DNA from 2 places in the Polaribacter sp. Asnod1-A03 genome. Region 1 is predicted to be linked to the other one. Evidence: riboswitches for the same ligand, from Rfam matches in the RefSeq annotation. Region 1 holds a riboswitch; the other holds the start of a gene.
What was found. Region 1 has a riboswitch for thiamine pyrophosphate ahead of ACJJVY_RS13215 (TonB-dependent receptor). Riboswitches for the same ligand answer to the same signal wherever they lie in the genome.
Positions count from the first base shown of each region.

Region 1 (4,440 bases):
AGAAGCTCTGGTGCTGGCGGACAACATGTAAACAAAACCTCTTCTAAAATTGAATTGACTTTCGATTTAGAAAACTCTTTTTCTTTATCTGATGAAGAAAAACAATTACTAAAACTAAAACTTGCTTCTAAATTAACAAAAAATAATTTATTGATTCTTTTCTGTGATGAATCTCGTTCTCAACACAGAAATAAAGAACTGTCTATTAAACGTTTTTTAGAATTACTAAAAAACAATTTAGTGAAACAAAAAAAAAGAAGATCAACTAAACCAAGTAGATCTTCAATTTTAAAAAATATTGAGAAAAATAAACAAATTTCTCTTAAAAAGAAATTACGAAAAAAACCAGGATTGGATTAATATATCAAATTTAAAAAGCTTCAGCTATATTCACATAAAAGTTTCCATCGGACTTATTACCCGAACCAAAATCAAATCTAATATTTAATTTTTCTTTCTTATCAAGCATAAAACGTAGTCCTAAACCATAATTTATCTTTATATCGTTTAAGCTTATATCCTTAGACTTGTTAAATACATCTCCCGCTCCTAAAAAAGCAACCATTCCAATTCGACTATCTTTAAACGTCTTTCTATATTCTACTTGTGCAGCTAACAGATTCTCTTCTATATATCTACCCTCGATATAACCTCTCATAATTTCTTCGTTTCCAAAAAGAGCCAATTCAGACAAAGGAGTATCACCATTTGCAAAATGACCAATGGCTTGAAATGCTAAAACATCATCATTTTTCTGAGATATTTTTAAATAATGACGTAAATCAAACCTCGTTAATTTAAATTGATTTGTGCCATCTAACGCAGTTCCATAAAAACCTTTTGTAAGTTCTAAATACCAGCCTTTAGAAGCATTTAAAATATTATCTCGACTATCATACAAAGCAGCCAGTTCAAAACCTACAGAAGTAGATCCGTTATAACCAGAAGGTCTATTAACGTCTAGCAACTTGTTCAATTCTACTTTAGTATTATATATTTTATTGTAACGTACTCCACCTCCTAAAAATAAATAACGGGTAAATGCTTGTTTTAATAGAATTGGTTCAAATAGAAATTGATTGGTATCATAAATTTCTTCATTTGTTTCTGGAGTATTTTGCCCAATACCATAATATAACCTCGGATAATTCTGAAAAATAATATTTCCAGAAATCACCCATTTTTCTTGATTTGTAAAAATCTCGAAACCAGAGTAAATAAAAAATTGGCTATTTAATGTATACAATAAGGAAACTGGCATATTAGAAGTTCTTGTTTCTTCTCCACTACCTTTAAATTTAAATAAATATTTTGCTCCAACACCAAAACCTAAACTAGTTTCAGGAGAGTAACTTAAAATAGGTGCAGTTATAATCTTAGATAAATACAATGTAGAATCTTGTGCTACATTATTTTTATTAGGATAAAATGTAAAGTATTCTACAAAATTTTCTAATCCACTTTCTTTTTCTTGAGATCTAGCTGATAAGCTTAGTATTAAACAAATTATTAATACTACTTTCTGTAATGTTTTCATTAATTAATATTTATTAAGAAAAATGTACTTTATTGAAGACAATAAAAAAAGAACACTTTTTTAAATGAATTTCAAATTTATTGAATCTCCATACTATAAATGTGCTTTATTGAAGTAGTTAATACACCATATGCTAAATAGAAACTAAATTATGTTACTTGAAAATAAATCACATTTCTATTTCATAATACATTTTTAGCACTTAATTTTGCAGCGTTCTCATAAAGGGGTGCTTTAAAAGGCTGAGATCATACCCAATGAACCTAGAACAGGTAATGCTGTTTAGGGACTTATAAAAGTCAATTCAAGAGAAAATAGAATAACCTTAAAAGGATTATTTTGCTTTTTTTTTCTGAAAAGACAATTAATTATTCAATATTAATCACAAGAATAATTACCTCTTTTTATTCGTTTTAAATTTTTTAAAATGAAAAAAATATCATTTTTTTTATTCTTGTTTGTAAGCTTACTTGCAAACGCCCAAACATTTACACTTAAAGGAAAAGTGGTAGATAAAAACAATGAATCTTTACCAGGAGCAACTATTTTGGTAAAAGAAAATAACAAAGGAACTTCTACCGATTTTGATGGAAATTTTAAGATAGATCTTTTAAAAGGAGAATACACAATTCAGATATCCTTTATCGGTTATAAAACTATTTTAAAAGAAATTTTATTAACTAAAAATGATGAAATTGAGTTTACTCTTTTCCCAAATTCAACAGTTTTAGAAGAAGTTTTGGTTTCTGCAGTGAGAGTAAATACAGATGTACCTGTTACATTTTCTAATTTATCCAAAAAAGAAATTGCTAAACGTAATTTAGGTCAAGATATTCCTATTTTACTAAACTACATGCCTTCTGTTGTTTCGTCATCAGATGCTGGTGCTGGCGTTGGTTACACGTACATGAGCGTGCGTGGTTCTAATGGAGAACGAATTAACGTTACTGTAAACGGAATTCCGTATAACGATGCAGAAAGTCATGGTTCTTTTTGGGTAAATTTAGGTGATTTTGCTTCGTCTACAGAAAATTTACAATTGCAACGTGGTGTTGGTACTTCTACAAACGGTTCTGGTGCTTTTGGTGCAAGTTTAAATATTTTAACAGACGCTGTTGCCGAAGAAGCTGGTGGAGAAATTTCGAACTCTTTTGGTTCTTATAACACTAGAAAACATACAGTAAAATTTACTACAGGTAAAATTAATGATCATATAGAAATTGCGGGTCGTTTGTCAAAAATTTCTTCGGATGGTTATGTTGATAGAGCAAGCTCTGATATAAAATCATACTATTTACAAGGAAGTTATACGGATGAAAATACTTTAATAAAAGCGGTTACTTTTGGCGGAAAAGAAAAAACATATCAAGCTTGGTACGGTTTAACCGCTGATGAATTGGGAGAAGACAGAAGACAAAATCCGTATACTTATGATAACGAAGTTGATGATTATGAACAAAACCATTATCAATTACATTGGAATCAAAAGTTAAACAATAATTGGTCTACAAATTTAGGCTTAAACTACACAAAAGGATCTGGTTTTTTTGAACAATATAAAGCAGAAGAAGATGCAACAGATTTTAATAATTTAATTGTTGATGGTTCTGATGTTATTGTAAGACGTTGGTTAGAAAACGATTTTTATGTAGTAAATTTTAACACCAATTACAAAACGGATAAACTGAATTTAATTTCTGGTATCTCATATTCTAATTATACAGGAGATCATTTTGGTGAAGTTATTTGGGGTTCTGATTTGGCAGATAACGTAAGTATAAGAGATCGTTATTATTTTTCTGATGCTAAAAAAACAGACTTTTCAATCTTTACAAAAGCTACTTTTGATATTAGCGAAAATTTATCTGGTTATGCAGATGTACAAGGTAGATTTGTAAATTATCAAACTCAAGGAATTACCTCTGATATTATAGATATTGATGTTGATGCTCAGTTTAATTTCTTTAATCCAAAAGTAGGTTTAACCTATAAAATTAATGATGATAATAATTTATACACTTCTTTTGCTGTTGCAAATAGAGAACCTAATAGAAATGATTTTGAAGGCGGAGTAACAACACACGAAACTTTAAATGATTTTGAATTTGGTTGGCGTTTAAAATCTCAAAACTTTAAACTAAACACCAATGTTTATTATATGAATTATAAAAATCAGTTGGTATTAACTGGGGCTTTAGATGATGTTGGTGCACCAGTTAGAGCTACTTCTGGAGATAGTTACCGTTTAGGTTTAGAAATTGATGCAGATATTACTATTTCTGATCAATTTTCTATAAAACCCAATGCTGCTTTTAGTTCTAATAAAAACAGAGATTTCTATTCTCAAGTAGATGGAACATTACAGAATTTAGGAAATACAGATTTATCTTTTTCTCCGGATATTATTGCAGGAAACATGTTTATTTTTAAACCAATAGAAAACCTGCAATTTTCTTTGTTATCTAAATTTGTTGGCAAGCAATTTATGAGCAATTTAGGTAGCAAAGTTTCTGAAAATGATGTTTTAGATAGCTTTTTTACTTCTGATTTAAATATTGTTTATCAAATAACACCTAACAAAATTTTTAAATCGATTGTATTTTCTGCTCTAGTAAATAACATTTTTAATACAGAATATGTAGACAGAGGTTACTATGGTACTTATGATGATACTTGGTCTGTAGCTGGTGAAACTACTACTTTAGATTATGCTGGTTACTACCCACAAGCAACTACAAACTTTTTAGTTGGTGTAACTTTAAAATTTTAAAAAAATAACTCTCTAAAATATTTAAAATCCCAAGCTTTATACTTGGGATTTTTTCATTTTTATAAACATATCTTATTACCACTATAAGTTAAGTATATCTTATACACGTGCATACTCTTATTACATTTCTTAA
Region 1 is NZ_JBEFOE010000009.1:2,946,741-2,951,180, forward strand. It holds gene arfB (alternative ribosome rescue aminoacyl-tRNA hydrolase ArfB) at 1-360, shown strand, start outside; gene ACJJVY_RS13210 (BamA/TamA family outer membrane protein) at 371-1,537, opposite strand; TPP riboswitch at 1,753-1,844, shown strand; gene ACJJVY_RS13215 (TonB-dependent receptor) at 1,965-4,307, shown strand.

Region 2 (4,440 bases), 2.3 Mb from region 1:
TTAAATCGCTAATTTGTAATTTTGGGTTATTTTTAATTTCATTAAAAAGGTTTGTATCATAAGTAACACCATATTTAATAATTTCTGCAGTTCCAGATTTTATTTCTCTTTCTGTAACTGTTTTTAAATAATCAGTATCTACAATTACCATTTCTGGATTTGCAAACAAACCAATCTGATTTTTCAAAACACCTAAATCTACACCAGTTTTGCCACCCACAGAAGCATCAACCATAGACAAAAGAGTTGTAGGTATGTTTACAAAATCAATTCCACGTTTAAAACAGGAAGCTACAAAGCCACCTAAATCGGTAATAACACCACCTCCTAAGGTAATTAACAAACTTTTTCTATCGCCACCCAATTCTGTAATAGCGTTCCAAACACCTATACAAGTTTCTAGATTTTTGTTAATTTCTCCGGATTCAATTTCAATTACTTCAATTTTTTTATCAGTATTTAAATTTTGAATAAATTTAGGATAACAATGTTCAAAAGTATTCTCATCAACCACAATAAAGATTGTAGAGTAATTATTTTTTTCAATTAAATTAGAAAGAGATATGTATGCTTTGTCTTGAAAATGAACAGGATATGTAACTGCTGGTATAGAATTCATTGGTAATTTATTAAGTGTGCAAAATAAAAATAAAAAATTCAATTATTACCATTCTATAGTTATATTTGTTTCGTTTAAAATAATATCGAATGAAACTTTTTGATAATACAGAAGTTGCTTTTTCTTTAAAGTCAGATTCTCAATTAGAACGTGCTTATTTTTTATTTAGGATGATACAAAGCCAACCAATGGTGAAAATTGGTAGTGCTGTAACCAATTTTGCATTAAAAGCACATTTGCCAATAGAAGGTTTAATCCGTTCTACAGTTTTCGATCATTTTTGCGGAGGAGTAACAGAAACCGATTGTTTGCCAATTATAGATAACATGTATAACAACGGAAGTGTACATAGTGTTTTAGACTATTCTGTAGAAGGTAAAGAAGATGAAGCTAGTTTTGATGGTGCCTTAGAAAAAATTTTAAGAATCATCAATTTTTGTGAAGAAAAAAAATCGATTCCTTATGCAGTTTTTAAACCCACAGGTTTTGGTCGTTTTGGCTTATATCAAAAAATAACAGAAGGAGAAAAACTAAATGAAGAAGAAAAAGAAGAATGGAGTAGAGTTGTTACTCGTTTTCATAAAGTTTGTAAAGCAGCTGTAGAAAAAGATGTACCTTTATTAATAGATGCAGAAGAAAGTTGGATGCAAACTGCTGCAGACGATTTAATTGAAGAATTAATGGAAATCTATAATAAAGAAAAAGCTATTGTTTTTAATACTTTACAAATGTATCGTCATGATAGATTAGATTATTTAAAAGAACTTTATTTAAGAGCTCATCAAAAAGGATTTTATATTGGGATGAAAGTGGTTAGAGGAGCTTATATGGAAAAAGAACGAGAAAGAGCAGAAGAAAAAGGATACTCTTCTCCAATATGTGAGAATAAAGAAGCAACTGATATTAATTATGATGCTGCTATACGATTTTTAATGGAACATCAAAAAATGGCTTTATTTGCAGGAACTCATAATGAAGAAAGTTCTTATTTAGTGATGGATTTAGCCCAAAAATACAATATAGATAAAAATGATAAACGTCTTTGGTTTGGGCAATTATTTGGTATGAGTGATCATATTAGTTATAATTTAGCAAATGAAGGTTATAATGTTGCAAAGTATTTACCTTTTGGTCCAGTAAGAGATGTAATGCCTTATTTAATAAGAAGAGCAGAAGAAAATACATCGGTTGCCGGACAAACAAGTAGAGAGTTAAATCTGCTTAAAACCGAAAAAAAGAGAAGAAAATTATAATGACAAGCTTAGAGGAATTAAAATTATTGCTAATTAGAAATAAACTTAGGCTAGATCAAGAATTAAGGCAAAGTAAAGAGGCAATTTTCTTAATAAAAAAATCTACACATTCTAGTTTATCCGAAGAAGAAAAAGAAAAAATTAGAATTCAGTTGTTAGATATTTGTAAAGCAATACCTGCTTTGGCAGTATTTTTATTGCCTGGTGGCGCTTTGTTGTTACCGCTTTTAATCAAATTAATTCCAGATATTTTACCATCTGCATTTCAAGATGATTTGCCTGGCGATAAAAATAAAAAATCAACTTTATAAAATATTTCAGAATATTATAATATATTTGAACTATTAAACTTTAGGAGTAGCTAGGTAACTAGTTTGAGAAATATCCTTAGAACCTGATTTGGTTAATACCAGCGTAGGAAAAAGTCATTCTTAAATGCATGCTTATACATATTATATGTATATAAATGTATCTATTTTCTTCTAGAGTTTACTTTAAAAATCAAGTATGATGACTATAAAAGTAAACAACGAAACTCAAGAAATTTCCAACAAAACAACATTACAAGAATTGGTTGAACATTTAAAAATTCAAACCAATGGCATTGCTATTGCCATAAATAACAATGTTGTTAAAAAAACGGAATGGTCTTTAAAAAATCTTCAACAAGAAGATGTTGTTTTAATTATAAAATCTACTCAAGGCGGATAAATCTACTGATAATTAAATATTTGAATATGTCAGTTCGAGTGATTTTGAGGTACGAAAAATTGTATCGAGAACTTTTTGAAATCGCAAAATTTATGAGAATTGACTAAGTTTTATAATAGTACACAATTAAACAAAACAACACCTTTTAAAATATAATATGAAGAAAAAAGACACCGCACCAAAAGAAGGACAAGTAACAAGAAACCCTTTTCCAAACTCGAAAAAAATTTATGTTCAAGGAAAAATACATCCACAGATTAAAGTGGCAATGCGAGAAATTTCTTTGAGTGATACAACGGATTCGATGACGAAAAAGAAAACACCCAATGAACCTGTTACCGTTTACGATACTTCTGGGCCTTACACAGACCCAAATAAAGAAATTAATGTTCATAACGGAATAGAAAGAATAAAAGAACAATGGATTTTAGACAGAAATGATGTTGAGCAATTAGAAGGATTTACTTCAAAATATTGTAATCAACGTTTAAACGATAAAAGTTTAGACCACATGCGTTTTAGCCATTTAAAAAAGCCAATGCGTGCTAAAAAAGGTCAAAATGTAACACAATTACATTACGCTAAAAAAGGAATTATTACTCCAGAAATGGAATACATCGCAATTCGTGAAAATCAACGAATTGATGAAATGACTGAGATTAGAAAACAACACAAAGGAGAACACTTTGGTGCTTCAATTCCAGATAAAATTACTCCAGAATTTGTACGAAGTGAAGTTGCCAGAGGTCGTGCAGTAATTCCATCTAACATCAATCATCCAGAAGCAGAACCTATGATTTTAGGAAGAAATTTCTTGGTAAAAATTAATGCAAATATTGGTAATTCTGCAACAACTTCATCTATAGAAGAAGAAGTAGAAAAAGCAGTTTGGGCTTGTCGTTGGGGAGCAGATAATATTATGGATTTATCTACAGGACAAAATATTCATGAAACTCGTGAGTGGATTGTTCGTAATTCTCCTGTTCCGGTTGGTACCGTACCAATTTATCAAGCTTTAGAAAAAGTAAACGGAGTTGCAGAAGATTTAACGTGGGAAATTTTTAAAGATACTTTAATAGAACAGGCAGAACAAGGTGTAGATTATTTTACAATCCATGCCGGAGTTTTATTGCGCTATGTACCAATGACAGCAAAACGAGTAACAGGAATCGTTTCTCGTGGAGGTTCTATTATGGCAAAATGGTGTTTGGCGCATCATAAAGAAAGTTTCTTATACACACATTTCGAAGAAATTTGTGAGATTTTAAAATCATACGATGTTGCTTTTTCTTTAGGAGACGGGTTACGTCCTGGTTCGGTTGCCGATGCAAATGACGAAGCACAATTTGCCGAATTAGAAACTTTAGGTGAATTGACAAAAATTGCTCGAAAGCACGAAGTACAATGCTTTATAGAAGGTCCAGGTCACGTGCCAATGCACATGATTAAAGAAAATATGGAAAAGCAAATTGAAGTTTGTGATGAAGCTCCTTTTTACACTTTAGGACCTTTAACAACAGATATTGCTCCAGGTTACGACCACATAACTTCGGGTATTGGTGCCGCCATGATTGGTTGGTTTGGTTGTGCAATGTTGTGTTACGTAACGCCAAAAGAACATTTGGGTTTACCTAATAAAGAAGACGTTCGTGTGGGGGTTGTTACTTATAAATTAGCGGCACACGCTGCCGATTTAGCTAAAGGTCATCCAGGGTCTCAACACAGAGATAATGCATTAAGTATGGCACGTTTCGAATTCCGTTGGGAAGATCAGTTTAATTTAGGATTAGATCCAGAACGTGCAAGAGAATATCACGATGAAACCTTACCCGCTGAAGGTGCAAAAATCGCACATTT
Region 2 is NZ_JBEFOE010000009.1:639,580-644,019, reverse strand. It holds gene aroB (3-dehydroquinate synthase) at 1-619, opposite strand, end outside; gene ACJJVY_RS03280 (proline dehydrogenase family protein) at 709-1,872, shown strand; gene ACJJVY_RS03275 (LETM1 domain-containing protein) at 1,872-2,183, shown strand; TPP riboswitch at 2,216-2,310, shown strand; gene thiS (sulfur carrier protein ThiS) at 2,380-2,583, shown strand; gene thiC (phosphomethylpyrimidine synthase ThiC) at 2,741-4,440, shown strand, end outside.
Region 2: linked by a shared signal. The riboswitch ahead of thiS (sulfur carrier protein ThiS) and the one ahead of ACJJVY_RS13215 (TonB-dependent receptor) in region 1 are both predicted to bind thiamine pyrophosphate.